Regions from separate parts of the Paenibacillus sp. IHBB 3054 genome, predicted to be linked through region 1. Evidence: riboswitches for the same ligand, from Rfam matches in the RefSeq annotation. Region 1 holds a riboswitch; each other region holds the start of a gene.
What was found. A riboswitch is a leader RNA that binds a small molecule or an ion and turns the genes downstream of it on or off. The one in region 1 is predicted to bind cyclic di-AMP.

Region 2: linked by a shared signal. The riboswitch ahead of ACQ76X_RS11045 (KamA family radical SAM protein) and the one ahead of ACQ76X_RS18685 (hypothetical protein) in region 1 are both predicted to bind cyclic di-AMP.
Region 3: linked by a shared signal. The riboswitch ahead of ACQ76X_RS30285 (ubiquitin-like domain-containing protein) and the one ahead of ACQ76X_RS18685 (hypothetical protein) in region 1 are both predicted to bind cyclic di-AMP.
Region 4: linked by a shared signal. The riboswitch ahead of ACQ76X_RS32580 (C40 family peptidase) and the one ahead of ACQ76X_RS18685 (hypothetical protein) in region 1 are both predicted to bind cyclic di-AMP.

Annotation. Positions count from the first base shown of each region.
Region 1 covers NZ_JBOFBG010000017.1:26,772-34,294, reverse strand. Annotated here, with positions in the region: gene ACQ76X_RS18710 (spore germination protein) at 1-891, opposite strand, end outside; gene ACQ76X_RS18705 (ThuA domain-containing protein) at 1,029-1,664, opposite strand; gene ACQ76X_RS18700 (SDR family NAD(P)-dependent oxidoreductase) at 1,704-2,426, opposite strand; gene ytxJ (bacillithiol system redox-active protein YtxJ) at 2,622-2,948, shown strand; gene ACQ76X_RS18690 (glutaredoxin family protein) at 2,945-3,187, shown strand; gene ACQ76X_RS18685 (hypothetical protein) at 3,285-3,701, opposite strand; cyclic di-AMP (ydaO/yuaA leader) riboswitch at 3,808-3,996, opposite strand; cyclic di-AMP (ydaO/yuaA leader) riboswitch at 4,417-4,599, shown strand; gene ACQ76X_RS18680 (hypothetical protein) at 4,724-5,233, shown strand; gene ACQ76X_RS18675 (hypothetical protein) at 5,262-5,714, shown strand; gene ACQ76X_RS18670 (hypothetical protein) at 5,836-6,024, opposite strand; gene ACQ76X_RS18665 (alpha-mannosidase) at 6,937-7,523, opposite strand, start outside.
Region 2 covers NZ_JBOFBG010000007.1:147,104-154,626, reverse strand. Annotated here, with positions in the region: gene ACQ76X_RS11065 (PEP/pyruvate-binding domain-containing protein) at 1-10, opposite strand, end outside; gene ACQ76X_RS11060 (MarR family winged helix-turn-helix transcriptional regulator) at 897-1,391, shown strand; gene ACQ76X_RS11055 (mannitol-1-phosphate 5-dehydrogenase) at 1,586-2,794, opposite strand; gene ACQ76X_RS11050 (HAD family hydrolase) at 2,881-3,561, opposite strand; cyclic di-AMP (ydaO/yuaA leader) riboswitch at 3,993-4,131, shown strand; gene ACQ76X_RS11045 (KamA family radical SAM protein) at 4,263-5,399, shown strand; gene ACQ76X_RS11040 (helix-turn-helix transcriptional regulator) at 5,455-6,528, opposite strand; gene ACQ76X_RS11035 (class I SAM-dependent methyltransferase) at 6,658-7,389, shown strand; gene ACQ76X_RS11030 (saccharopine dehydrogenase family protein) at 7,386-7,523, shown strand, end outside.
Region 3 covers NZ_JBOFBG010000043.1:43,003-50,525, reverse strand. Annotated here, with positions in the region: gene ACQ76X_RS30295 (HD domain-containing protein) at 1-132, shown strand, start outside; gene ACQ76X_RS30290 (TatD family hydrolase) at 187-957, shown strand; cyclic di-AMP (ydaO/yuaA leader) riboswitch at 1,156-1,383, shown strand; gene ACQ76X_RS30285 (ubiquitin-like domain-containing protein) at 1,674-2,834, shown strand; gene rnmV (ribonuclease M5) at 2,987-3,538, shown strand; gene rsmA (16S rRNA (adenine(1518)-N(6)/adenine(1519)-N(6))-dimethyltransferase RsmA) at 3,535-4,419, shown strand; gene yabG (sporulation peptidase YabG) at 4,522-5,421, shown strand; gene veg (biofilm formation stimulator Veg) at 5,712-5,987, shown strand; gene ACQ76X_RS30260 (small, acid-soluble spore protein, alpha/beta type) at 6,145-6,321, shown strand; gene ispE (4-(cytidine 5'-diphospho)-2-C-methyl-D-erythritol kinase) at 6,481-7,335, shown strand; gene purR (pur operon repressor) at 7,455-7,523, shown strand, end outside.
Region 4 covers NZ_JBOFBG010000052.1:14,212-21,734, forward strand. Annotated here, with positions in the region: gene motB (flagellar motor protein MotB) at 1-733, opposite strand, end outside; gene motA (flagellar motor stator protein MotA) at 717-1,517, opposite strand; gene ACQ76X_RS32560 (hypothetical protein) at 1,722-2,015, shown strand; gene ACQ76X_RS32565 (4a-hydroxytetrahydrobiopterin dehydratase) at 2,251-2,538, shown strand; gene ACQ76X_RS32570 (c-type cytochrome) at 2,643-2,999, opposite strand; gene ACQ76X_RS32575 (GNAT family N-acetyltransferase) at 3,106-3,612, opposite strand; gene ACQ76X_RS32580 (C40 family peptidase) at 3,846-4,337, opposite strand; cyclic di-AMP (ydaO/yuaA leader) riboswitch at 4,343-4,485, opposite strand; gene ACQ76X_RS32585 (C40 family peptidase) at 4,871-5,299, opposite strand; cyclic di-AMP (ydaO/yuaA leader) riboswitch at 5,357-5,495, opposite strand; gene ACQ76X_RS32590 (hypothetical protein) at 5,716-6,546, opposite strand; gene ACQ76X_RS32595 (M1 family metallopeptidase) at 6,558-7,523, opposite strand, start outside.

The DNA of each region.
Region 1 (7,523 bases):
GATTTCCTTAATCAGCTCATCGTTGGCGACGCCTTTGAGATAGGTCAGCACCAGTTCCTTCTCAATTCGCTCTCCCACGGTAAAAGAAATCATGGCCAGCTCCGTGCTCTGCCCGTGTCTGCGCAGCATCGCCGTATTATCACTGAGCGTTTCATTGAAACCCAGCCGCGGACCGCGCAGAAGCGCCTCCGATATCGGCTCCTCCACACTTCTTGTGTTGCCTTTCGGAGTACCCAGTATAAAAACCTCTGTCATTCCTTCAATCAGCAATACCGCAGAGCCGAACAATACCTTTTGCAGCGAGAGTCTCAGCTGGTCGGTATATTCAATTTCCGAGACCTGTACTACCTTGTGCACGATAATCCCTTTCAATATCTCTGCTGGCGGGGCTGCGGTCATGCCTTCAAAGGGCCGCACCGTGTTCATCAACGGCATCAGGATGTTCTGGTCCATACCCTCTTTGTCCGTAAGTCCATCTACAAAAAACAGCGCGGCCTTGATTTCCAGGCTTCCGATGCGCAGCTCTCTGACATTGACGTCGGACATATCGGCACTTATCTCCCTGAAGGACTGTACATCGCGGTGGAACTCTCCGGTATAGGTCATGGATGGAGCGGCCTGTTCAGCGTTGTTTAGAGCAGGGGGGGCGGCTGTGGCGGATTTTTTATTCTGCACAGCGATGCTGGTCTGATCCGCCTCCCCCGTATCTTCGGAGCTTGGAACACCCCCGCCTTTTTTACCTTCAGCCCGCATACCCCGGGTGCTCGCCTTGCCCTCTTTCATTCGGAGCCAGATCATTAGGCGGGTTAAGACGACCGGAACGACGAAGATGACAAAACCTTGAAACAGCACCTTCCAGCCGGGCACAAGATCCCATAGCATCTTCCACATTCCATGCGTCCCCCTTTTTATTCGTAACCCTATTTTGACCGAAGCTGGAACATTCATACATCAAAAAAAACAGCTGCATGCCCCTCTTGGGGAACATACAGCTGTTATGGTGTGCGAAAACAATTCAATGCAGGAGGTTACAGCAGCCCGGCTGCCCACATTCCGCCTCGGCGGATCATTTGGCGGAACGGCTCTACCGAGAAGGAAGGCAAATGATGCCCCGGCATCAGATAAACTACACGGCCAAGTCCGAACTCATGGCACCAGGCTGCCTGACGCATGGCCCCTTCATGAAGGTACTCTGCCAGCACAGTTGTCTCAAAATAAGGGTGCATTTCAAAGTAGTACGGCTCGTCCTCGATGACGAACTCGCTAATCCCCTGCATAATGGGATGCCCGTGTGCCGGTATTTTCATATGCAGGGAGGTGTATTCCGGATGATGGGTGAAATGTGCGCCCAGCATGGCGCCCAGCTCCTGATTCCGCTGCAGGGAGATTCCGTTATGTACAACGAGCAGACCTCCGCCCCCCGCTACATAAGACAGCAAAGCGGCACTTTGCTCCGGGGCTATTGTCTGATCGGAAAATTCGGTATAGGCGATAAGCAGCTTCAATCCCTCAAGGTTGTCTTTGTTCAGGAGACTGTAATCTTCGGAAGCCTCCACCTGCAGATCAGGTGACAGAATGTGCTTAATCTCATGATCCACACCGGCAAAAGGATGGTATTTCACCTCACTGTAGCTGCCAAGTGCAAGTGCTTTCCATTCAGACATGTTCTTCCCGCCTCTCTTCCTGCTTCTCTTAGTGTATAGTTACCAGGGCCAGGCATTGCCGTCCAGGTCGAGATAAGCCGGCTCCTCACCCATATACTTCTTGTGCTCCTGCACGATATTCATAATCTTGCGCGCCGACTCTTCAGGAGGAATAGGTGCCTCCAGAGCCTTCTCACCATTCATATAGGACTGCAGCCAGCCGGGGTGAAAGACCATAACCTGCCCGCCCATCACCTTCAAATGGTTGTGCAACAGGGAGGACTGCATATTAAGCGCCGCTTTGGACATACAGTATCCGTACATATTAATCCGTTTGTTCCGGCCAATGCTTCCGGCTTCTGAGGAGATATTAACAATCAATTTCTGCTTGCTCTGCATCAACAGGCCCATCAATTCATTACTGACCCTCAAAGAACCAAGCGTGTTTACATTATAAATGTGAGCCATGGCTTCATCGTCCATATCAACAAGCATCGTGGCATCATCAGCTCTATGAATAATACCGGCATTATTGATAATCATATCAACATGAGCGGTACTGCCCGAAATGCTACGTGCCGCTTGCTTGACACTCTCACGGTCGCCGATATCCAGCGGGATCAGAGTTAATCGGTCCGGGTACTGCTTTTTCAGTGCGTCCAGCGATTCCGACTCCTTCATATACTGACCGGCAAATACGGAATATTTGTTCTCTAGAAGCCAGCTTGCCAGAAAAAAACCTAAACCACGGTCAGCACCGGTAACAAAAGCAACCCTTTTCATGATTATGGACACACCCTTTACGATTCTTCAGGATACACGCAGCACCTCTCTCACATTAGCATGGCAGTCACGTTTTTTCAACGTCCTTCATGGGACTGTAATTCCGCTGAAAGGGGTGCTCTAACTTCCTTTTGATTTAATTTTGAACTATGTTACAATCGTAGTTACAAGTACTTATAGGAAGGTGAGATACCGATGTCTATCCAACAACTTCATACTCTGGAAGAACTGCAGCAATATGTTGCGCAACCAGGTAAAAAACTGCTTTTCAAGCATAGCACTACCTGCCCGATCAGCGCCAAGGCCAACGAGGAATTCACAGCCTATACGCAAGGCTCCGAGACTCCTGCTGCCATTGTCCATGTGATTGAAGACCGTCCGCTATCCAATCAGATTGCCGAAGATTTCGGGATCAAGCATGAATCTCCGCAGATCTTCCTGTTGGAAGACGGCGAAGTCCGTTGGAACACCTCCCATTGGAAAATCACCCGGGATGCCATCAAGGCAGCTGTGAGCCAATGAGCCAGCCGGTAATTGTCTATTCCACCACAGGATGCAGCGACTGTAATCAAGTGAAACAGTGGCTGACCGAGCAAGACGTTAGCTTCGAGGTGCGTGATGTTATGACAAGTACAGTGTATCAGGAAGAAGTCGAGAAGCTGGGCTTCATGGGTGTGCCTGTTACTGTGTACGAAGGCCGCGCAGTCAAAGGCTTCAACGTTTCCGAACTTAAGGAGCTTATTGGAGCAACCGCTGAATAATTCATAGCGTGAGGCATATAAATGCTTATATTTTGAAAAAGGCATCTCCTTGGACCTCTGTCCAGGGGATGCCTTTTATTTGCCCTTTTATTTGGCCTTATCCTGGATTCGTTGAGACATCCGCCAGAAAAGAGACATTTCCGCTGTGGGAATAGATGACGGAATCCGCTCCAAGTCCTTTATAGACCAGTCTGGGATTCATCGAAGTCGTAATTACGTATATTGGCTTTGTCGTCCAGGTCCGGCACATCTGGATATACCGGCAGCATAAGGTCACACTGCTCTCGAACAGAAATACTCTGCCTACCGGAAAAGAGGGGCGGAACCATGTATTCTGATGATGTGTATCCACCACAAGATTGACCTCGATTCCCAGCTCCTCCAGACGCCGCTTCTCCGCCGCATTGTTGGCGATTCCTGCGATCTTGTAGCCTCTAAACTTTAAGATTTTGATAAAATGCTCCCCCGCTTTAGTCGGAGCGTTAATGAGTACATATTCTTCCGAATTCGCCATATCTTCCTCTCCTCCGGCTTAGGACTTCCTTTCATTTGCCCGTACGAACACAGCAAAAAACCACAAAGGAATTCCCTCTGTGGTCCAATTAGCGGTCACATTGTGCTCATCCTCTCTAATACGCTTACGAGGTTAGCTGTCGGATTCGGGCAGTGAGAGTCGCCCTACCTGTATCCATGCGAGCATTCTCTCGCACTTTCACAGGATTCACCCCATAACCGGCTCCGACTCTCACATCGGCTGCCGATTGTTGGTTCCCCCGCTTTCCATAACGGAAATTAAGCGGACTGCGTATTCGATTGTGTAGTAAACAGAAGTAATCATACTCTGGCAATCACTACCTTGTAAACCGCCAAACCTGCCAAAATAATGCATTTAGTAAACCCAATCCAGATCAGGTAGCGCTTACTTAAGCCTCAATCTCATCATTCCTCTTATTTACTCGGCTTATCAACGATTTGCGAAAAAGCATTCAGCGTTGTGATTTTATTCACCCGATGTTGAGCAAATTGCCTTTTGTGCTCTGATCACCCTAATTCAAAAGCAGTCGTATGCACGAGATAAAAAGCCGAAAAGCGTTGATAAACACCCTTTTAGCACTTCTTATCGTTTCTTTTGCCAGAATCCCCTGAAAATCGGCTCAGAAGAATGTTTTTTTCTTTTTACAAAGCTCATGCGAAAAGGTATGATTCGGTTTGAATCCAATGCATGAAATGCGATATGAACGCTGAATTCCCGCAATGCGGGAAACGGGGGAACCATCAGGCCCGCAGGGCCTTAACTGGAAGATAAGAATCTTTCTTGGGGTGAATCCGAAGGAGACTGTGGTCTCATTAGGTAGGGCGACTCTCACCGTCCGAATCCGACAGCTAACCCCGTAAGCGACTAGAGAGAACCTTGATCCGCCACGTTTTTGCGCCAGGTGTATTTAAGCCTGTACCAAAACCGCAGCAGAGGTCCTCCTCTGCTGCGGTTTTTTGTGCGGAGTCTGCAGCTTATAAATGGGTAGGAGGGAAAACGAAATGAACCAGCGCAGGCTGTTACGTATAGAAGTGTTTGTATTCGATGCCCCCTGGCCATTCCATCATGCCACGGAGTCATCCGGCAAGTGCCGGTATGGTGTGCTGAAGCTTACGTGCAAGGCTGGGTGCAGCTGGGGAGCGGGGATACTGTCTGCGGAAGGCGATCATTTTGACGTCATTAAATGGAGCAGCTTCCTGAGAAGTATACGCAATCACAGGCTGGAAGAAGCCATCGAAATTGTACAGCAGCTAGGTGCGCAGTGGGAGCCGGGTCAGCAAGAAATCGTGCAAACGGCCCTGCTGGATTTAAAAGCCAAGCTGCAAGGCAAGGTCGTCACGTCACATCTGCAGATGGTCCCCTATTCCCGTACAGCTGGGGCCGGCGGTACGCCCCCCTTCAGACGGATGTACTATAAACCTTCAAGTTCCCTGCTGCATAAAGGCAGCTGGCAGGAACCGGACATAGCCGAGCTAATGGACAGATCCATCGCTTATTTCTCCATCTTATAACTTCTTATTCAGGAAGGAACGTGAAGACATGCCAGACCCATTATCCCCGGAATGGACAGCTGCCAGCGAGTTTGCGGAATATGTCCAAAAGAACACCGGAAATATTTATGCACTCACCAGTCTGCTGCTGGGAGAGGGTGCCGTTGCGGAAAAGACTGCGATGAAGACCTTCACTGAGCTTTATACCCGGTACCTTCATGATGATTTCATCCCGCAGCCTTTCTCTCTGGTTGCCTACCGGGAGTGCATTCAGCAGTGCTCCCGGGCTGCGGAGGAGTGCAGCCTCTTTGTTTCCAATGGATTAGCCTGGGAGGATCAGATTGTGCAGGTGTTATGGTACGGAATGCTGCTGCCCCTGCCGGCAATCAGCACCATTCTTGAGCAAAGCGTGCCTGTGCTGAAAACCCGGCTGAGACATGTGCGCGAGCAAATGTGCCGGTTGGAAACGTTGCGGCCTGAAGCAAACTTATTTGTTGTATAGCTGCTCACATAGATTAAAGAACCACTGTGGACCCCTCTCTTATCTCCGCTGATGTAATGGGCAACTTGTCGAAGCGCACGAAAAAGCCGCAGCATAGTGCCGCGGCCTTTTCTATTTATACTCAGCTCTTGCCCTTGCCGCCTTTGGCGAATCTCCAGGCCGCTGTACAGCAGCCCAGCAAGCCCACTCCGAGCATTAACGTCTGCAGCACACCCAGCAGAGTAGAGCCCTCCGGCTTAAGCATGCTGCTGAGCAGAATCAGCAGAATTGAAGCTGCGAGCATCGCGGGGATTTGATTGTTTTTTTTCAAGATTACCACTCCTTATTAAATAACATACACCATAAACCTCCACTGATCCAGTTTGGCTCTGAACTGAAGTCGTGTCAAAAACACCAATAAAATCCCATTAATAACTCACTCAATTTTCGCAACTCAAATCTCCAAATAAACCCTTGATATACTGGGTGTTTGTCGGACAAGATCCTGATTCATTCTCTTAACGCGCAACGTATTATTTATAATTCAATTGATCATTATCCACTTATTCACATTTCCTTTACTCTTATTTCCATAAAAAATGTACGTTTACAGGATCAGGACACGCATTGTCCAACAATAGGATAATTCACACTTTCATTAGGGCGTGTCTTCAAACCGCTTCCCCGCCAAAACCTGCTGCTGTATGCCCTAAGGAATCATGGGTACAGTACTATTTTCTGACCACACGCGGAGAAAGGCATTTCGCCACTAGGTAGTTTTTTTGGTGGAGGCTTACGTTTCGGTGTTTCAGAGAATTCGCTCTTCTTCCGAAGGCGTGTGTGCGTCCGGAAAGTGTATTCCTGGCTCTGAGTGCGAACGGACCGAGTTGCACTTATTTGGGGCTTTTAGCCCGTTACAGTAGGAAAACGGACTCCAGCGCAGTTATTCCCCCCTGATGGCCGTTTTTAGATAGAATGCAGAGCAGATAAGGTCGTCTGGGTCCGCAAAAGAGAATAAACAGGGGTTTTACTCTCCATAGCGTCTCCTGAGTCCTTTACGAGTAAACGAACCCGCTGCAGGCTTTTAGGGACCCTACTTTCAATACTAAACCCCTGCCTCCTCAGAGCTCTTCCAGTTTGAAGACACACTCTAATACAAAAACACCTCCAAGGTCATTATTTACGAAAAAGGACCATTCTCTTGGAGGTGTTTTTATTCTTTTAATCATTCCGAATCTACTTTTTATTTCTTCTCTAATTGGTAAACCTGAGTAATTATTTTGTAGCCATCCACTTTCTGATCATCTGCGTCAAGTTTGGTGCCGCGGCGTTCCAGAACATCACTCTCATATGCAGCCACAGCTTCAAATGAAGGATGAGCCTTAAGTTCTGTCGCTTCTGCACCAAGATTATACCAGCGGACAACAAGATCACCAGTCTCCTCCGCAAACTTTAATGTAGAGAAGGTTAGCGGTGAAGCGTTAGAATTCCAGCTTAGCCACTGTCCGGATACCGGCAGTGTTACTCTATCAGGGTTCTGCCCGTTACTGGACACCGCGGCAACTCTGCTGGCAGGACCTTGTGTCTGGACGACGGTCCACGGAATCTGATACTGGTATGCCTGTGCGTATGCACCGGATACTGCACCATCACCTGTATAAGGAATGATCGCATATTCTACACTCTGCGCACCCAAGCACTGTGCCTCCGGCGTTTCAAACACGCCCCAGTCACCTAGTTCGGAGGATGAGCGCAGCAGCGTAACTGCTATCGTGTTCTTCCCGTCCAGCAGCACCTCATATTCGTTCAAGCCTTTATTGGCGATCGCAA
Region 2 (7,523 bases), on a different contig from region 1:
TCTGTCCCATATTCAATTGCTCCTTTTGATATATTTGAAACTTTATTTATTTTGATACTTAGTTTTTTCTAATACTTTATTCCATTATTGTGTTAACCGTCAAGCTTTACTTCATCTATCTAGAGCCTGTCTTCAAACTGGAAGAGCTTTGGGGAAGCAGGGATTTAGTATTGAAAGTAGGGTCCCTAAAAGCCCACAGCGGGTTCGTTTACTCGGACGGACTCAGGAGGCGCTATGGAGAGTAAAACACCTGTTTATTCTCTTTTGCGGACCCAGGCGACCTTATCTGCTCTGCATTCTATCTAAAAACGGCCAGCAGGGAGAAATAACTGCGCTGGAGTCCGTTGTCCTCCTGTAACAGGCTAAAAGCCCCAAATAAGTGCAACTCGGTCCGTTCGTGCTCAGAGCCAGGAATACACTTTCCGGACGCACACACACGCCTTCGGAAAAAGAGTGAAGTCTTTGAAACACCGAGCCGTAAGCCTCCACCGAAAAAACTACCTAGTGGCGAAACGCCTTTCTCCGCGTGTGATCAGAAAATGGTACTGTACCCATGATTCCATAGGGCATACAGCAGCAGGTTTTGGCGGGGAAGCGGTTTGAAGACACGCCCTAGTTGATTAATTTCGTCAACAAAAAGGGTGTTCTCAGCGGTTATGAAATAGCTGCTAAGAACACCCTCGTTTGGTGAACAGGATAGGCATGAGCACTTGGTGCGAATGGTCCGCGACCGGACCGTTGTTCCAATCACTGTGGTCCACACTATTTTGAACTTGTTTTGCAAAATATCAACGGTTTCGATAGAATAAAATTAATTTATTACATGCCATCAAATATTTTAAGATTGTAATATCTAGCCCATCGAGATATTAACATTCCAGAAGGAGGGTTGTCTTATGTCAAGTCATGAACAAGATCAACCTACGGAGCTGCAGGAACAACTCACCCTACTCATGCGTGGACTGGGAACCCGAACGGTAATCTATCAGCAAAACGTAGCCGCTTCCCTCGGGTTATACAATAATGATTTTTTATCCATAGACATCCTGCGCGAGAAAGGTCCCATTACGGCCGGGGAACTGGCCAAACTGACCGGGCTGACCACCGGCAGCGTTACCGCATTAATTGACCGGCTTGAAAAAAGCGGGTATGTCCGCAGGCAAAATGATCCCAATGACCGCCGCAAAGTGATTATTGTCCCGTTGTATGAGAATAAAGAAGAGGTAAGCAGCACCTACCTCAAGCTTCACTCGGAAATGCTGAACCTTGCTTCCTCGTATACGGCAGAAGAGCTTGAACTCATTACGCAATTTTTGGGCAAGGCAAGTATGGTTCTGGAAGACCAGATTTATCGGCTTAGCTCTGCTACACTCAGCAAGCCCTCTTCCTGAATCCTCTGCTGCCACAAGTGGAAACGGCTTCGCCGTCTTCAAAAGGACGATATCCAGCGGTCGAATGGCCCCGGGATATCGTCCTTTTTTTCACATGCGGGATTGCTGCAAAAGCCATCTTTGCTTATTAAAACGGCAGGCCGGCATAAGCATTATGACTCGGACTATCGTTGATATGCGAATTTTCGGACAGCTTAACTGCGAAGAATTTGCACCATGGATTCAAAGCCGCTGCTGGCCAGATGAGGATGTCTCAAGCAGGCTCTCCGGTATGTCTTGAGGATTTCGCCGTGAAGCGGATGTTCGGCCGGAACCCCTAACCGGGAGGCAAGCACTGCGCTTAAACCGGCAGTCCGAATTTCTTCCTGGAGAAGCACGGCTTCCTGATCATTAGGGTCGTCGAAGAGAAGTGCGGAAGTAATGGCTGACACCAGATACGAGGTCTCTAGACCAAGCTCATGGGCAAGCATGGCAGGCCGGAGCAACCGGTCATTTGGCGAAAGCTTGCGAAGCGGGGAACGGGCTACGCGCGATATTTTATCGTTGAAGTTCGGGTTGATGAACCGGTCCATGATCTTATTGATATATCTGTCGTGCGCCGCAGGATCAAAACCATATAAATGGACCAGCAGCGCGCCGGTCTCCTGCAGTACTCCGCGGACACGGTCCCTAATTCCGGGGTCGGACATCGCCTCCTGAATGCTGGAGCAGCCCTCCAGGTAACCAAAATACGCTGCGCTGCAATGCCCGGTATTCACCGTAAACAGCTTCCGTTCAAGATAGGAATCGAGGGAGTCTACATAATGGACGCCTTTGATTTCCGTATAATCAGCGATTAATTCGCTGCGGGGAATGACCCATTCACTGAACGGCTCCACTACGATTTCCAGCGGATCTTTATGCGTCTGTACTGGAACGATGCGATCCACCATAACATCGGGGAAGGCGACACAGCGGTCTGCACGCCCCTTTAAAGGCTGCTTTAAATGGCGGTAGACCAGATTTTTAAGCTTTTGGCTGCTCCCCACGCCATTCTCACAGGCAATAATATGAAGCGGCTTCGGATAGGCGTTGCTGTTTAGCCTGTTCTCGATACCCTGCGCGATGGCTCCGGCAATGTCTTTCAGCGCTGTTAGCCCGACCGCTGTCGTCACGATCTCAGCCTCTGCTACAGCTTGGGCCACCTGTTCCTGATCCTTCAGATGAAGGGCGGTTACATTCTCCACAATAAAGCGGTCCCGCTCATCATTGGCAAGGGTAACGGGATAGCGCCCCCGTTCCTGCAGCTGAGCGATTCTCAGCTTATTTCTTCCGACAAAACAAACCTCATAACCGGAGTCTGACAGCACTGGACCGATAAATCCCCGGCCAATATTGCCCGCTCCAAAATGTACGGCTCTCAAATCGGTGTCCCCCTTAAGTAATTTCAACTCTTTATAATTTCACGAATTATAGTTGTTATACGCAGAAATTAGTACACTGTAGTGTTTTATACCTGCACACCAGAGATTTCGAAGCAGCTCCGGGAAATTACGTGATCGAAGTCCAGAAGACTCAGACTTTCGGTCTGATGATGCGGCATATCAAATTCAAGAAAGCGGGTAATGGCATTCGGGATCACCACACAGAACATTCCGGCCGCAGCTGCAGCTCTTGCGCCGTTTGGCGAATCCTCGATAGCGACTGCCTCATGTGGTTTAATGTCAAGAGAGGACATGACCTGGTTATACAACTCCGGATCAGGCTTCACCTTCTCCACATGATCGGAGGTGCGGATGCTCTCGAAATAATCGCGTATGCCCAGCAGCTCCAAATGCCGTTCCACCCAGTCCATAGAGGAGCTGGAAGCAAGGCCAATCCGCAGTCCGGCGTCCTTGGCAGCATCCAGATATTGCTGAATTCCCGGCCGCATCTGTTCGAGCTCCATCAGCTTGCTATGCCTCTGCTGGACCGCTGTTCTGAATGCCCTCCGGTCAATAGGCAGCTTAAGGTCAGTCATCAAATATTCGTAGGGGTCAAAGCTGTTATCACTGGTGCCTATGCAGACAGAATACTGTTCCAGCGACAGGTCTACCCCATGCTCTCCATAGGCTTCTCTAAAAGCAGTAAACCAAGCCGTTTCCGTGTCGATAATTGTTCCGTCAAAATCAAATATAATCCCTTTGATCAAATCAACCATCTCCCTCGCAGTAGTCCGGTAAGCTAAGCTCACACAAAAGTGTGCAATTTGCCTCCAAAAATGCTTCCGGCTGGCGTCTGTCTGTAAAAACCATAACAAAGGTTTTCTGGCCGCGTCAACCGAGGCAGCTTATCTTCCATCATATGAGGACGGTTACAATTGTACAAAAACGAAACCGGGACAAGCCTAAAAAAAACGCTTTCCCGTTCGCTCCTGTTTGCACCAAAAAAACAAAAAAAACCTTTCTGTACAAGGGATTTCGCCTTTCTATGCCTTGCACCCGGGACTCTGCGTATGATGCGTTTCAAGAAGACCGGCAATCCCACAACAAAAAAATTTTCTACTCTGCTGATTTTGGCTTGGTCCCGTATGCCTTGCCGCGGGCAAGTTTAGCTTTGACTTTTCAAAACTTTCCGGGTTATACTTTATCTACGCTTAATTTCCAGCCTTTGGGCAGGAAAGCGGGGGAACCAGTCTTTTGGGGCGAATCATTCACAGAATGTAGGGTACCATCTTACCCGAGTCCGTCAGCTAACCTCGTCAGTAGTGGATGGGTCTGCTTTTTTAGGTATATTCATAACCAGAGACCCTTGCTAAGGGTCTCTTTTTTGTATTCTCATGACCCTGCTGGCAGCAGTTTGGCTATCGACCTCAAGGCTCCCTTTCTTCTCACACTATGAGACCAAGGAGAGATGCAAGTGCAAAAGGTAAGGTACATAACGGATATCAACAAGGTTGCCATGCTGTCTGAAACGGAGAAAGAAAAGCTGAAGGAGATCACCGACAAATTTGCCTTTCGGGTCAATGACTATTATCTGTCGCTCATCGACTGGGACGACCCGGGTGATCCGATCCGCAGGCTCGTCATTCCAAGTGAAGGTGAACTTGCGGAGTACGGCTGCTGGGATGCATCCGATGAGGGAATGAATTATGTAGTACCGGGATGTCAGCACAAATACAGAACAACGGCCCTTCTGATTGTCTCCGAGGTGTGTGGAGCTTACTGCCGCTACTGCTTCCGCAAGCGCCTGTTCCGCAATGATGTGAAGGAAGCACAAACCGATGTGGCTCCGGGCTTGGAATACATCAGGAATCATCCAGAGATCAATAATGTGCTGCTTACCGGCGGAGACAGCCTGATTCTCTCTACCTCCAAGCTGCGCTTCATCATCGAAAGTCTGAGATCCATTGACCATGTGAAGATTATCCGGCTGGGCTCCAAAATCCCCGTATTTAATCCCATGCGCATTTATCAGGACGAAGAACTGCTGGAACTAATCCGTACCTATTCATCGGAGGACAAACGCATTTACGTCATGGCGCATATTAATCATCCCAGAGAAATAACGCCCGAAGCCAAACAAGCATTCAGAGCACTCCATCATGCTGGGGCAATCGTGGTTAATCAAACGCCGGTGCTGAAAGGCATCAACGATGATCCGGCGGTACTCGGAGAACTGCTCGACCGGCTGTCCTGGGCCGGAGTCACTCCCTATTATTTCTTCGTGAACCGGCCCATTGCCGGCAACCGCGAGTTCGTTCTGCCGCTGGAGCGTGTCTACAACATTGTTGAGGAAGCCAAGGCCAGAACCTCAGGTCTGGGTAAAAGAGTCCGTCTATCCATGAGCCACTCCTCCGGTAAAATCGAGATACTGGCGATTGAAGACGGCAAGGCCTATCTGAAATACCATCAGTCCAGAGCGCAGGAGTACGGCAAATTTATGATCCTGGAATGTCCACCGGATGCGGAATGGTTCGATGATCTTCCCGGCAGCGAGAAGCACTGGACCCATCCTGCTTCCACTTCCCAGATCCCGCAGCTCCTATAAAAGCCAGCACAGTCCCCTTGTATCAGCATCGGGACTGTTTAGCGTGCTTACCGGTTTATTCCATCCCCTGTGAGAACAGCTTGCTGATGAGCGCTCTCCGGCTGGATACGCCAGTCTTTGAGAAGATCGATTTCAGGTGATCCTGTACGGTGTACGCAGAAATATGCAGCGACTCCGCCAGCTCCTTGGTAGATAATCCGCGGGAGAGCATTTCGGCCAGCTGCTTCTCCCTGGCGGTCAGCTGGCAGGCATCGGCCAGCAGCCGGAAGATCTCCGAGGACTTGGCATAGACAAAGGCAACGGCCAGCTCCGTCTTCCCGCCGCTTCCTTCAAGCCTGCTGGCCGTAACTGTCAAGTATGCCCCATCCTCGACACGCAGGCATAATTTCGCCTTCGAAGGTAACCCTCCTGGTTCCGTATTCTCGCCAAGTGCCCGCAGGCATACGGCGTTGACCGGCCGGGGAAGAACTCCGTGATCCAACCGTTCCAGCTGCTGCAGACGGTTCATCCAATATTGGGCCGCACTATTCGCGCTGACCGGAAGCAGCTGGTCCGTCAGAATCATGATTCCACTGTCCTCCGGTGCGGTATCCATCCGTCCCAGAGGGGGCTCAGAGGCATAGCTGCGGAGTGCGCCGGCAATCAACGGAACAACAGATGCGATCACCGCACACTCCCGCTCCTGAAAAGGAGGTTCGTGCTGTGACCGGAACAAGGTTAAGAACCCCCAGCAGCCACCGCCTTCAACCAGCGCAGCCCGGAGCTCGTCTCCCAGGCCCGCAGGCTGGAGTACGTTTCGGTAACGTTCACTCCGCTCGGGCTGCCCTTCCGTTACACCGCTTAAACAGGCGACCGGCACTGCCTCAGCGGCCAACTGCTCATATTTCATATAATCCTCATGCAGATATTCATATTCAAACAGCTGCGGGTGCAGATCCTCAAGACCCTGCTCTGTGATCGCCCCGGTGGACAGCAGCGTATGCGGGTCCACGGTAGTGCAGCAGGCAGCGGTAAACGGAATGTACTGCCGCAGCTTGGAGATTACCGCCTCCCTGTATTGCGGCGATGTCATTCTCATCTCCTGCCGGTTGATTTCCAGCATCCTCAAGCCTTTTAGAACCTCGCTCATCCTGATGTCCTTTCCAAATCCCACATATGTGGGATAGCCTATTCCGTGTTTAATCCTGATAATCAGTAATAATTCTTATTATATATCAGGAGAACTCACATTCAAGCTATAGAGACAGGAGCAGATATCATGCAAGAGAAACATTTACATCATGCCAGAGACTGGGAGCATCCCGATGTTCAGCATTACGAGACAACAATCGCTGCAAAAATACCGGGGTATCCACTGCTCTATGACATCATGGAGCAATTGCTGAGTGCACAACTCGGCGGTGAAACTCCGGCAGACCTGCTGATTGTCGGGGCCGGAGGCGGACAAGAATTGATAACCCTCGGCGCTCAGCATGAGCACTGGCGGCTCACTGGCATTGATCTGTCAACGGCAATGCTTGAGCTTGCCCGGCAGCGGATGCAGCGCACGGAGCTGGCCGCTGAAATCACTCTCCAGCAAAGCACGGTTGATGAACTGGACAAGAACAAGCTGTTTGACGCCGCCACATGCATGCTGGTGCTTCACTTTGTCAAGGAAACCCGACAGAAGCAGCGGATGCTGGAAGAAATCCATAGCCGGCTTCAGGAGGGAGCGATACTGGTTGTGGCAACCTTAAGCGGGGACGTCCGTTCTATCCCCGGGTCCTTGCCGCTAAATGCCTGGAAAAACCACATGCTGGCAGGCGGGATTTCCGGGCAGGAATGCGAATGGTTCGAGCATTCCATCGGTGAAACTTCCTTCCCCATTCCGGAACATGAACTTCTAGCGTTGCTGTCAAGCAGCGGGTTCTCCGGCGTCACCCGCTTTTTCAGCTCCTATCTGATTGATGGCTGGTTCGCTGTGAAGCACGGAAAAGAGGTTGCGAAATGAAAACAGATATAGTGGTTGTCGGCGGGTATGGCCATGTCGGCGCAGAAATTTGCCGGCTTCTGGGAGAACAGCATCCTGGAGTGGTATATGCGGCGGGACGAAGCCTGGAACGTGCGGAACAATTCTGCAGGACG
Region 3 (7,523 bases), on a different contig from region 1:
GAAGTTTCAGATATCGTACGCTCCATCAGCGGAATTCACCGCGGCCGTTATCACCTGTATTTTCCACAGGATAAGCTGCAGAAAGCCCTTCCAATGCTGCCTTCTTCAATCGCAGAAATCTTTGCAAAGTAATCCAAAAATACTTGGAATTCATCATAGAAATTATGACAGAAAAGGGGATGTAACATGCAATTGTTCGACACTCACACCCATCTGGATGCTCCACAATTCGACGAGGACCGCGAAAAGGTAATCGCCAATGCGCTCGAGGCAGGAGTTACCAAAATGATTAATATTGGCTTTAACAGGGAAACAATCCCAACAACCATGAAGCTTGCTGAAACCTATGATTATATCTATGCAGCCGTAGGCTGGCATCCGCAGGATGCCATTGACATGAGGGACGGTGATCTCGAGTGGATCGCCTCACTGTGCAGTCATAAAAAAGTAGTCGCCATCGGAGAAATTGGGTTGGATTACTATTGGGATACCTCTCCCAAAGAGGTACAGCATGAAGTGTTCCGCAAACAAATCGGACTAGCCCGTGAGCTGAAAATGCCGATTTGCATTCATAACCGTGATGCTCATGAAGATGTGGTGCGGATTCTCCGTGAAGAGAAGGCTGATGAAATAGGCGGGGTGATGCACTCCTTCTCCGGCAGCTGGGAAATAGCCAAAATGTGCCTGGATTTAGGCTTTCACCTGTCCTTCGGCGGACCGATTACATTCAAGAATGCCAGAGTGCCAAAAGAGGTGCTGGCCCAGACTCCGCTGGACCGGCTGCTGATTGAAACGGACTCGCCTTATTTGACACCGCACCCTTTCCGGGGCAAGCGAAATGAGAGCGCACATGTGAGATTAGTAGCAGAGGCTGCTGCGGAAATAAAAGGGATTGATTTACAGGAATTGGCGGAAATTACGTATGCGAACGCACTGGAACGATTTGGGATTGTCTGAAATCGGGAGTAAAAGCGGTGAAAAATGAAGTATAGCCGATATATTAAACTTTTTTAATTTAAAAACGGCTGAATATTACAATATTTTAATCATTTTTTTGCGTAAACGTGGTTGAATCGTCCTTTACAACATGCATCAAAACAGGATATCATCTTTTCAGTGCAGTGAGCTGTTGTTACTGTGACAGTCACTGAATCATGGATCGTCTCGCTGAGTCTCCGTATGGAGAACGGGGGAACCAATAATGCCTGCCGCATGTCCGTACATAGAGTACAACACAGAAATGCCGCAGAATTTATTTGATTTCTTCACGTGGTCTTTGGGGTGAATTTGAGGGCAACCGCCGTGAGCGGGTGACCTAAGATAGGGCGTCTCTCTTATGCCCGAACCCGACAGCTAACCCCGTAAGCGCAAGTAAGAGAGGAAACCTCGTGCATAAACATTCCCGCGTATTCTGACATCCGGAGAAGCCACGAAAGAGTCCTCTGTGAACTCTTTTTTGGGCTTTTTTTGTTTTGAATAATGCGAATGTTCCCAGCATACTGTTATATAACAGGTATCTGGAGTAATTATGCCGGGCAGGCGATCCATGAGCAGGAAACGCTGAAGCAATGCGGGCGTATCCTGTTGCAATCTCAAACCTAGTTTCGTCAGCAATGATACAGTCACCTTGATATACAACTTGACGACGGGGCTATGTAAGGAGGATGGAGAGAGTGGGCGTATTCCAACCAGAAGTATCCCATGATTCGCAATCATCCAGCAGGTCTTTCGCATTACGGTGGAAGCAAGTGAATCCTCGCTTACTTTCGCTTGCAGGTGCGGTATCAATCGTTATCGCGCTGCTCATTCTGCTGTACGTACACGGTCAGAGCAAGAAAGAGATATTTTTAGTAATAGACGGGAAAGCACAGACGCTGGAAACGCGCGAAGCGCTGCTCAGTGATGTGCTGGCTAAGGAACAAATTTCGCTGCAGCCGCATGATGAATTATCTATTGGCCTTAGTGATGAGATACAGGACGGCGACCGTGTCGTGATCAATCGTGCGCAGAAGTTTAGTCTCACTGCGGATGGAGCAACAAAAACGCTGTACACCACCGAAGACACTATCGGTGACGCCATTAGCAAACTGGGTTTAAGCCTGGAGAGCAATGACAAGATATATCCTTCGCTTGACACCACAGTATCGGCTGGCATGGGAATTAAAATTGTCCGCATCAACAAGCAGGTTGTAGAGCGGAAGCAAAATTTGCCATTCCAGGTCATTAAGACCTCAGATCCTTCCCTGAACAAGGGAACCGTAAAAGTGGCACAGTTAGGCGCACCAGGCGTCATGGTCCAGCATATCGAGAAGGTCTACCAAGATGGAGAACTGGTCTCTATGCGCATGATTGGCAAGGAAGTACAGACGGTTACCAAACATAAAATTGTTTATGTTGGTACGAAACCCCTGCCAAAGCCCGTTGTAGCTGCTGTGACAACTTCCAAAAAAAGTACGGCATCCAAAACAACCAAAGTTTCCGCAAAAAGCAGTAACGTCGTGCACAAGGCAGGCGTAGATTTCCAATACAAGAAGATGATCAAAAATGTGTCGATGACAGCCTATTCTTCAGAAGAACCAGGCATTGGGACCCGCACGGCTTCTGGCACACGTGTAACAGAAGGCCGGACAATAGCTGTGGACCCGAATGTAATTCCTATCGGCTGGTGGGTGTACATTGAGGGATTAGGGTTTCGCCGAGCAGAGGATACCGGCGGTGCCATCAAAGGCAACAAGTTGGATGTTTATTACGATTCACTGAGCCATGCCCGTAATTTCGGCCGCAAGTCCCGGACCATTTATGTGATCGGTCCAGTGAAGCCGGAGCTGAATTAACGTGGTCCGTTTTTGCAAATTAACGGTTTATAAGCTATAGTGAGGGTAGCACTGACAGAACGGGCTGCCGCTCATCACTTATACATTCTTTAGCCAAAAAGAAGGGGAGCGAATCCTCTTCTTTTTGTGTTTTACAGGAAGGAGCAACGTGTATGATTAAGGAATTAATTGTGGTGGAAGGCAAGAGTGATACGGTTGCCGTCAAGCGGGCGGTGGAGGCCGATACGATAGAGACTGGCGGTTCAGCGGTAGACCGCAAGGTTATCACCAAGATAGCCCTAGCAATGGAACGCAGAGGCGTGATCATCCTTACGGATCCCGATCATGCCGGCGAACGCATCCGCAAGATTGTCTCCTCCAAGGTGCCAGGCTGCAAGCATGCATTCATCCCGGAGAAGGATGCTACACGCAAAGGGGATATCGGTGTTGAGAATGCATCACCGGAAGCGATCCGTCATGCGCTGCAGCATGTACATACCTCCTTTGAAGGGGCCCCTGCCCTAATTGGGCTGGAGGATCTTATGGCGGCTGGCATGCTGGTGCATCCGAGAGCGGCTGAGCGCAGGATGGCGCTGGGCAACGTGCTCGGCATCGGGTATTGCAACGGCAAACAGCTGTACAAGCGGCTGGCTATGTTTGGCATCACGCGGGAAGAATTCTCCGGAGCTCTCGCACAAATTGATCAGGGAGGCATTACTTCATGAGTGGCAATAACAAGATCTCATCGCCAGTACGGACCAAAGAAATTATTCAGCGCTACGGTTTTTCGTTCAAAAAAAGCCTGGGACAGAACTTTCTGATCGACCAGAATATCCTTGATAAAATTGTGGACGCAGCAGAATTAACCGACTCTGCGGGCGCCCTGGAGATTGGTCCGGGTATCGGAGCGCTTACTGAACGGCTGGCCATGGCTGCGGGTGCGGTGACTGCTGTAGAGATCGACCGCAGACTGATCCCAATTCTTCGGGATGTATTGTCTCCATACCCGCATGTCAAAATCCGCAATGATGATGTGCTGAAGGTAAACTTGCAGGAACTGTTCACAGAGGATTTTGCAACCGTCGACAAAGTAAGTGTGGTTGCCAACCTGCCGTATTATGTGACAACCCCTATACTGATGAAACTGCTGGAGGAGAAACTTCCGCTGGATAATATCGTGGTAATGATCCAGAAGGAGGTTGCTGAGCGTATGGCGGCCTCTCCGGGCGGCAAAGAATATGGAAGCCTCAGCATAGCCGTGCAGTACTACAGTGAGCCTGAGCTGGTCTGTATTGTGCCGCGTACGGTCTTCATCCCGCAGCCGAATGTGGAATCTGCTGTAATCCGGCTGAAGGTCAGAGAACGTCCTCCGGTTGATGTGGCTGATGAGAAGCATTTCTTTGAAGTGGTCCAGGCTTCCTTCACCCAGCGGCGCAAGACAATAGCGAACAATCTCAAGGCCCGCTTCTTCCCGGGAGAAGGCCGTGAGCGCCTGGAGGCGCTGCTGGCTGAGGCTGGCATAGAACCAACCCGCCGCGGGGAGACGCTGAGTATTGCGGAGTACGCCCGGCTTAGCGCTGTGCTGCTGGCGGCAGGAATCGCCTAGAGTATGTAGCGTGAAACATCGCGCTTTATCTTTTGAAAATGTGGCTGTTTAAGAACCAACCATGACCTTTGCCCATACGATGGGGGTAGAGGTGGTGTTGTCATGAATTTAGGAGACTTGGTCGTTCGCAAATCTTATGGTGGAGATGTAACTTTCCGGGTGGAGAACATCGTGCAGAGTGGAGCCGTAATCAAAGGCACAGAATTCCGCCTGTTGGCGGATGCTCCCCTGGACGACTTGGTTCAAGTGCCGCCTACCCGTATTACAGAACGGGGACAGCAGGCACAGATCAAAGCGAAGGAATCATTGACAAGGTTGCGTAAGGACCGTCAGGAACAGAGCCAGCGCAGCGGAGAGACTGTTGCCGGAGGCTGGCCGCAATCCCCCAAGGAGGCGGCTTATTTCGAGGTGCCGGGAAAAGTGCTGCATTTGGACGGCGATGCGCTTTATTTGAACAAAAGTCTTAGCTTGTATGAACAGCTGCGGATTCCCGCAGAAGGACATCATGTTCATGAGTCCAAAATGGCGGAGACGTTATACCGGCTTCTGCCCCGTGTGCGTCCGGATATCGTAGTTATTACTGGCCACGACGGGGTGCTGAAACAGCCGCATACTTATGATCTCTACAGTCTCAGCAGCTACAAAAATTCGCAGAACTTTGTGGCAGCTATTGGGGTTGCAAGGGAATATGAACGGAATTTTGATGCCCTGACTATTGTGGCGGGAGCCTGTCAGTCGCATTTTGAGGCACTGCTGGGGGCGGGGGCCAATTTTGCCAGTTCGCCGGGGAGAATCCTGATTCATGCGCTGGATCCGGTCTATATAGCGGCCAAAGCCTCTTTTACCTCGATCCGTGACACTGTGAGTCTAGGCGATGTACTGAATCATACCATCAGCGGCAACCAGGGAATGGGCGGGATAGAGACACGCGGCAGCTTCCGGATCGGAATGCCTCGCCTGCAGAATCTTTCCGCGCTGAAAGTTACCCCGTCGGCGATATAGTATCGTGGGCCCGGAAAGGCCGTACGCAATAATTTTCCAGAATGGCAGGAATAAAAAAAGGAAAGGATAAGCATAACGCTTTTCTTTTCCTTTTTTTGTTGTGGAAGCCGTATAAGCGGCGACAGCCTCCGGTATATTATTACCGATAACAAGGCACCTCGGTCGGCACCCTTTCGTTCCAAAAAAATTCCGTTGACAACTATTTTGGCATCATCTATAATTATTTATTTGCTTTGACAATGTTTGTGAAAAGTTGTATAATGGACAAGGAAAGAGGTGGTCGTCAGGTAATGGCTAATAACGCGCTGTTAGAAATTAAACGCAGTCTCGAAGCTCACGTCGGTCATAAGATCACGTTGCGTGCAAACGGTGGACGTCGTAAGACCGTTGAACGCACCGGTGTCCTGGAAGAAACGTACCCTTCTGTATTTATTGTCAAACTGGATCAGGAGCAGCAAACCTTCAAGCGTGTCTCCTATAGCTATGCCGATATTCTTACGGAGTCTGTGGAGATCACAGTCTGCGAAGACGATGGGCAAATGCGGATTATGTATATTAAGGCTTAAGTGTTACAGACAGTCTCCTATGGGGGCTGTTTTTTGTTTTTTATATATAACAACGGTGTGGACGGTTTCTTCGTGGGTTGAATGATCATTGCCCCGGTACAGCATACTAAAGGAGCAATAAGCTTATCATCTACTACCCTAAGGAGGAATTCCGCTAATGAGCCGCAGAAAACGAGGCATGATGTCGGAGGAACTGAAGACGGAATTGGCCAAGGAGCTTGGATTCTACGAAACGGTAGAGCGGGACGGCTGGGGTGGAATCCGGGCCCAGGATGCAGGGAATATGGTGAAGAGGGCCATTCAGCTTGCCGAGCAGGCTGCCCGGAAGTCTTAACCGCTTTTGTGCTGAAAAACGGTCATAAAAAAGGGGAACCGTCCTTGCGGCGGTCCCCTTTTCGGCCTGTCCAAACTTTTGATAATGGACTTCGTTACAAGTTTCTCATATAATATGTTAAGTTGTTTTTACGGGAAAAGCTGAAGGTGGGTGAACGCCTTGAAAATGTATGAGAAAGCGCCGGCCAAGATCAATTTGATGCTGGATGTGCTTCACAAGCGGCCTGACGGATTTCACGAAGTGGAAATGATTATGACCATGGTGGATCTGGCGGACCGTTTGGAGCTATCAGAGATGAAGAGAGACTCGATTATTATATCAAGCCAGGCGGGATATATTCCGCTTGACGAGAAGAACCTTGCCTTTCAGGCGGCGAGGCTTATTAAAGACCGTTATAACGTGAAGAGCGGTGTACATATCCATCTGGACAAAAGAATTCCGGTCGCTGCCGGCCTTGCCGGCGGCAGCAGCGATGCCGCAGCTACGCTGCGCGGCCTGAACAGGCTCTGGCGCCTCGGTATCCCGGCGCAGGAGCTGCAGGAACTGGGCGCCGAGCTGGGCTCGGACGTGCCGTTCTGCGTCACAGGAGGCACTGCCCTGGCTACGGGCAGAGGCGAGCGGCTGACTCCGATCGAGAATCCGCCGCAGTGCTGGGTCGTCCTGGCGAAGCCGCCGATTAATGTATCGACGGCTGAGGTGTATGGACGCGTACGAGCGAATGACATTGCGGTGCATCCGTCGGCAATGCGGATGCAGGAGGCCATTGCAGCGGGCGACTTCAACGCAGTCTGTGCGGGGCTAGGCAACGTGCTGGAGGATGTGACGCTAAAGCTCCATCCCGAGGTGCAGCAGCTGAAGGAAGCCATGATGAAGCTGGGTGCAGATGGAGTGCTGATGTCCGGCAGCGGACCGACCGTCTTCGGTCTGGTATCCAAGCAGTCGAAGGTAGCCAGAATTTACAATGGACTGCGCGGATTCTGTAAGGAAGTTTACGCAGTACGTTCGCTGAGCTGAAGAGCTTCCAGAGAAACGGCTAGCCCTGTCAGAGGCAGAGCAGCCGTTTCTTCTTGTGTAAATCCGTACAAAAGTGATATTATTTTATAATAATATTCGGTTTTGGCGAGGAGCATTCCGTGAAAAAACTTAAAAGAAGCCAACGTTTGGTAGACATGACCCAATTTTTGCTTGAGAAACCCCATGAC
Region 4 (7,523 bases), on a different contig from region 1:
TGGCCCGTCCGGCAGATGTGTCATTGGGGGCGATTGGATGGTATTCCCCGTATCCGATAGGACTGAATTTAACGGGATTCAGATTCGGATTCAGCAGCAGGATTTTCATGAAATGCAGTGCACGGTCTACGCTGAGGTCCCAGTTGGATGAATAGCTGTTATTGGAAATCGGAATATTATCCGTATGCCCTTGTACAAGGACGTCATAATCAGGAAATTGCTGCAGCATGTTCGAGATTGATTTGGCAAGCTGGCGGGAATCATCCTTTACGTCAGCCTGTCCTGAAGCAAACAGGGCGTTGTCGCTGATGGTAATCATCAATTGCGATTGATTCAGCTTGGTACTGAGCAAATCGGTCAGCCCGTTCTTTTCAATATATTGATCAAACTGCTTCTTTAGTTTCTCCAGATCCTCTTGCTCTTTCGCCCGCAGCTTGGCCATGTCGGATTCGCCGGTATTCTTATCAATAACACTGTTCATTTTATCTTGCTTACCCTGATCAAGCTGGGTATTTGTCGGGGCATCGGAACGATATTCCAGAACACCGCCACCACCGCTGAGCGCAGAGCTGAAGGCATCAGCCATGTCTTCAAATTTCTTGGCGTCTGTAGCACTCATGGCATACATAACGAGGAACAGCGCCACCAGAAGCGTCATCAGGTCGGAATAGGGTAATAGCCAGGACTCATCGGCATGCTCTTCGTGTTCTTCATGTCTAGTCTTTTTGCTCACTTGAGCCGCCTCCCTTTTCGATTAGCTTGACGCGTTCAGAAGGTGTTAGGAAGACGGAAAGCTTCTGATTGATAGCGATTGTCGATACTCCGGATTGAATAGAGAGCAGACCTTCTACCATCATCAGCCGAATTTCAATTTCACGCTTGGAAATTCTTTTGAGCTTGTTGGCCATGGGATGCCACATTACATAACCGGTGAAAATACCGAGCAATGTAGCAATAAAGGCTCCGGCAATTGCGTGGGCCAGAACGTCCATATCGCTCATATCCGCCAGAGCGGCAATCAGCCCGATAACGGCACCCAATACCCCTAGGGTAGGAGCGTACATCCCCGCTTGTGAGAAGATCAGGGCTCCGGCTTTATGTCGATCTTCTGTAGCATGAATATCTTCCATTAAGACATCGCGGACAAATTCCTGGTCGTTGCCGTCGATAATCATCCGCATACCGTTACGGAGGAAGTTGTCTTCGATCTCATCGACCTTGGACTCCAGCGCCAACAGACCTTCGCGCCGGGTAATGGAAGCCCATTCCATGAACATTGTAATCAGTTCAGCTTTGCTGACCAACTTTTTCTTAATAAAGAGGATCTTGAACAGCCTGGGTACATTCTTGACCTCCGACATGGGAAAGGCCACAAAGATTGAGGCAGCCGTACCAAGAAAGATAATGACATAAGCTGCCGGATTTTCCAAGCTGGTAAGCGGGGCATGTTTGAGCATCATTCCCCAGACAACTGCGATGAGACCAAATACTAAGCCTAGTAATGTTGAAATTTCCATTTATGCACCTCGTCCATGAGAATTAAGAAGTGATCCGTTCAGACCGCATATTTCATCCTTGAACAGCGGCGGGACACCCTGCACGTAACCAAATCACGTATATTCTTATTTATCGTCAGCATTCCGTTTTTTGTGAAGTCATTTTTTCGGCTATAATGATAAGGTAAGTTATTATTCATCTGTGAAGAAAACGGAGTGATACACGTGGGTGTGAAACATGGCAGAGATTACAGCGAGATTCTTAGTGATTTGACGGAAGCAGTCGGACGTATTTCTGATGGGTATGTGTTTTTTGAGATGGAGCCGGATGAATGGCAGGAACTGCCGCAGGAATCCAAGCTGGAGGTATGGGAAGCGCTCGCAGAGGATCTATTCTACGCGCTGGGCAACGAGCCTGTTATTCAGGTAGGCAGTGGTGTGGTTATCTATGACAAGGAGACGCACCGTATCAATATTTTGCTGGGCGAAGAGGATTTGGCCTCGGTTGTACTCGTTTAGAGCAGCAGAACAGCAGAGTAACGGGAGGCCGGTTTGCCCCCTGTCTGCGGCCCGTGGTAAAATTGAAGATGCCGAGTACTATTTGCCGGGATCTTAGAATACATTAAACCGAAAAAAAGCCTTCATCCTGGCGCATCCCTTGGACTTTACCGAAGCTGAGGGATGTTTTGTTTAAAGGATATGGGGAGCTGGGCTGTACGGACTTTACGGCTAACTTAGTAAGGGAGGAAACAAATTGCATTTTACGGAGGAAGAGCTGCGTGAGCAGGTAAGTAAGCTGGAGGGCTGGAAGCTGGAGCCGAATATGATGGTGCGCAAATATATGTTTAATGAATATATGAAGGGTATCGCCTTTGTGGATGAGGTGGCTGCGATCTCGGAAGCCTTCGATCATCATCCGCATATCACAATTGATTACAAAACGGTGATTCTGCGCTTGTCCGCAAAAGAAGAGAGCGGGCTTGCCGCGCTAGAGTTCCGCCAGGCGCATGAATTTAACGAAGCTTTCGATAAAACGCGTTAGGCGCAGGAGAAACCGACCTATCATAGGAATGGATATAAAAAATGCCCGTGCAAGGATGCTCTGAATATCCTTTGTACGGGCATTCTGTATTTTTGAGGTCAGGTTTATTTCTTCTCTGCAAGCCACATGGCGACATTCGCAATCTCTTCGGGAGCGAGCTTATCCTTGAAAGACGGCATTTGGCCGCGTCCCTTCGTAACAATGGTGTAGATTTCTTCTGCGTTATGCTGGCCGCCTTCCTGCTGCAGACTAGGGCCTAGACCGCCCTGTAGCTGATCACCGTGGCAGGTAATGCAGCTTGCCTGTACAATCGCTTCGGCGCTTGCGGCATCCAGTGTGACTTGCGGCATCGTCGGGTTATTTTCTTCGGCGACCTCTGCTTTGCCGGGTAATGTGAACAAGAGCACTACCGCAAAGGCACAGGCTGCGAAAAACAAACCGCCCATGATCCATTTCTGCATCTTCATCCGTCCCCTCCATGTAAGCTGCTTCCTACATTATATAGGATGGTGAAGCGTTATCATAGCATTTGTGTCAAAAAAGTGGACGATTTCAACACTAAAATTTTCAATTTAATGGAACGTTATGTTGTTTATCATAGACCATGCAATAAAATGGCTTATTTCCGGTTGGAGTAAGGCGTTCATAAGTATCCGTGATCGTGAAGCCGCATTTTTGGTATGTTCGGATCGCCCGCTGGTTCCAGGTCAATACTTCCAAATCAATCTCCCGCTCGGGATAACGCTTCAGTGCGGCCTGAACGATGGCTTCCATGAAAATGTGGCCAAGACCGTGTCCGCAAAGTTCGGGGCGCATTCCAATACCCAGCCTGACCACACCCTCCATCGGAAACAACTGCGCAAAGCCGCAAAGGATGCCTTGCTCGTTGACCACGGAAACATACTGGTCTCTGCGTAGCTCTGGATCGCCAAATTCAATGCCAAGCGCCTCCATTTGGGACCAAGGCATCCATTCGTAAATATTATAAGGCGTTTTGTAATTCCATGCGGCGATGTCTTCGGCATGACTGATCTCCATGGGAACCACATGGAATGTAACGGGGGAGCTAATCATAAGGCCAACGACCTCCTTTCATGGGGAGCAACAGCACTAGCTATACCTAATTATATCCATAACTGGCCTGATTCGACTCAGAAATTTTCTGAAATATTTTATGAAATGGAGGAAATTTGGGGAGATTTATGTTTTGCGGATATTGAGAGGGGTAAGTAATTTTATAGACAAAAAAAACAGGCCCCCTCCAGATTTCGGCAAAAATCATGGAAGAGAGCCCATTTTACGACAACTTATTGTACATCATCATTGTCTTGGGAATCAGAAGTAACGGATTGGTAAGCATCTGTACTCATGATCCGTTTGGCGCCAACGTAGCGGTTGACGTAGTAGCTGTCACTCATCGTGCTGATGGTTACACCACGGGAGGATGAAGCATGTGCGAATTTGCCCTCACCGACATAAACGCCGACATGGGATACACCTTTACCGCTTGTATTATAAAATACAAGATCTCCCGCTCTCAGATCGTCCCGGGAAATGGCAGTACCCATTTGGTATTGGGAACCGGATTGGTGTGGCAGATTGATACCGATCTTATCAAAAACGTACATTGTAAATCCGGAGCAATCAAAGCCGTTGGTCGATACACCGCCGGATACGTATTTACTTCCGATGGCCTTGTCGATGACTTTATCCATTTTGGAATCCGCGAAAGCGCTTCCTGCTCCGATGGTAAGCATAATGGAAAAGCTTAGTACTGCTGCTGCTAGCTTCTTCTTCAAAAGTGAATACCCCTTCCAAATGCCTACGAGGTTAGCTTAAGGGTTCGGTTGAAGGTCCCCTATGACCCCTCTGTGAATAGGAGGTCAATTCACCCAAAATCGGTTCCCCCGTTTCCCTAATGGTTAGGGAACTCGGCACGACTGTTGATTAGGATTAGCTTGTTAACCAATACATGACAAAACCTTTGTAAAACCCGATCGAATAATTACAAAAATGTTACTAAAAACTCACTGCGATAATTGTAACAAAGACTTCGCCACTTGGCAATCACTTAAAACATATTAATGCATAATATTTGCACTTTTTAAGAGTTATTTTTGCTTTTAAGGTCTTATCTTTACGCGCTGAGTAAGCTTTATCTTAGATTTGTTGGGATTTTTAGTAAAAAGGTGTTTCACAGACCTCAAATACGTGTTAAAGGTAGAATAAGGAAGATAAAAAGGAAAAACCCGGAAATGATTACGGCAATAATCAGTTTCCGGATTTCTATAAGTTACAATTATTTATTGGAGGATGAAATGCCTGAGGGATGTCAATCGTAAGCGATAGCTTTGTAAGCTGTTGTGCTCATTACTCGTTTGGCTCCAACGTAGCGGTTGGCCCAGTAGGATTGACTCATTGAACTGATAGTTACACCACGGGATGAAGAGGATTGGGCGAATTTTCCGTTGCCGACATAAATGCCGACATGGGAGACTCCATTGCCAAGGGTATTGAAGAATACCAGGTCGCCGGAACGGAGGTTATTCCGTGATACGGCGGTTCCAACGCTGAATTGTGCTTTGGAAGTGCGGGGCAAGGTAAGGCCAACATTCTTAAATACATATTTGGTGAATCCAGAACAATCAAAGCCGGCAGTGCTTATGCCTCCGGTTTTATACGTCGTTCCCAGTGTTTTTGTAATAACAGTATCCATTCTGGAGTCGGCGAAAGCGCTCCCTGCTCCAAGTGTGAGCACCATCACCAGCCCTAATGCTGCTGCGGTGCATTTCTTCTTAAAATTATGACTTCTCAAAAGATGTACTCCTTCCAAGGCCTGCGAGGTTAGCTTAAGGATTCGGTAGAAGGTTCCCCTATGACCCCTCTAAAGCGAGATCAATTCACCCAAAATATGGTTCCCCCACTTCCCGGTGCCGGGAATTTGGCGTTTTATGCACCGAAACAGTGACGTATCGACAAGGTTAAATGCTTAAAGGCACATTCATTTGCTTCAAATTAGTTTCAAAAGATTACAAAGTTGTTACTACTGGTACAGGCATCATTGTACCAGAGGATTTACAGTTTTGCAAATACCCTAAATCACGTTGTAACCAAAAGAAGAGTCCCGCCCTTTATCTGGGGCAGTGACTCTTCTATTATGCCAAGGGACTGGCGTAATTATTGTGGAAATGTTTTGCTGCACCAAAGGTGGTACTGCCCCGCTATGCTCCACATTTTGAACAGCGTTGAGGGAAGCGGTGAAAATTGCCGGAACAGCAGTGCGGGCAGACCTGGACAGAAGAGTGCGGTCACTCCGGAGAGCAGCAGCAGGAGCAGTCCGCCGGCGCCGAACAGTGCAGATATACAGGTGGAAGGGAGGATTACCCTCAGGCCAACCAGCAAGGAAGAGAACATGCCTGTTCCTCCGGTGTAGCCAAACTGCATGTACAGCAGCAGAATGCGGATCAGGTAGAAGTACAGGAGCCAGGCCAGAACATAAGGAACCAGTCGCAGCAGCAGGGTATAATCGAGAATACCGCTGAGGAGAAGCCCGTACATTTTGGGGAGAAGCCAATACAGCGGCGCTGCGGCCAGAAGCCATTCGGCTAGACTGAACAGCAGTACGGGGAGTCCGTGAAGCTTCATTCCGGGAAAAAAGAACATTCCCCGCTCCCCTTTGCGCTCCTGGTGCAGCTCATGCAGCAGCCCTGCACGGATAAAGGGGGAGCATAGCAGCCGTAGCGCTGACAGGGCCAGCAGCAGCCAGAGCCAGCGCAGCACCCCGGGATCTGTGCCCAGTGCAGTCTGTCCTTCGATATAATACAGCAATCTGCCTATTCCGCTGCCGCCGGCGTGTGTATCGGGATAACGGAGCAGCACCGGGATGAGGGCTGACCTGACGAATCTGTACAGGAAATAGCCCCAAAGCAGCCGATAGATAAAAAGCAGGATCAGAATATAAAATTGCTCTTTCATGCTGTACCAGCCGCGGGTTATCGATCTTTTCACAATCCTTCACCTCACCAGACAAGAGTTCCGAGCAGGGTTTCAAGCAGCTTCGTTGCACTAAGTGTCCAGCGGGAGAGCGTCTTTCGCTCCAGCTCCGCCAGTCTAAAATTGTTGAGATGCTTACTCTCCAGCAGAATGGAGTGCTCCGGATCAATCTCTGCGGACAAAAGAGGCGCTTTGTAGGCTAGCTGAAAGGTGGTTTCCTTCTCTTTCCCATTCCAAAATTGCTGGACGGTATAGCCATCCAGGAAGGTGAACTTTATGAGGACGTCACCATACTGATTTCCTTTATTGCTGACCGCTACTGAACTTTCGTAACGGGCATTGTCATCGCCGCCCTCTTTTTTAGGGTCAGAGGTTTTAATATGATCAATGGAAAAATCCGGAGAACCGCCGCTGTATACATATTGGTCGAAGTAGGCTTGCCAGGATTTTTTGGTCACCTTCTCCACGATTTTCTGGAAGTCGGCGGTAGAAGGATGCCGGAAGCGGAACTTACGGGTATAGGCTGCCATTATGGCATCCATCGTCTTGGTTCCAACCTGCTGTTCGATATCCTTCAGCACCAGCTTGCCGCGGATGTACACATTCCGGGCATAGGAATCGGCAGGAGTGTATTTCCAGGTTTCCAGGTCAAGCGGCTGGGAGGATGTCACCAGGCTGGCCTGCAGGACATGATTGGATGATACCCCATACTCCTGCTCCATCAGCCTGTCTTCGGCGTAGGAAGTGAAGCTTTCGTCCAGCCAGGCCTCCTCGAATTCATTGCTGGCCAGCATCCCGTAGAAATATTGATGGCCGATCTCATGAATGACGGTGCGCTCCAAAGAGGTGCCTGGAGAAGCCTCGGCCGCGCCAAAAGCAGTAACCAGCGTGGGATATTCCATCCCGCCGGCGCCGTTGCCCTCTTTGGGAGGTACGACGATGGATAATGTAGAGTAAGGATAAGGTCCGTACCATTTGCTGAAGTTGGTCAG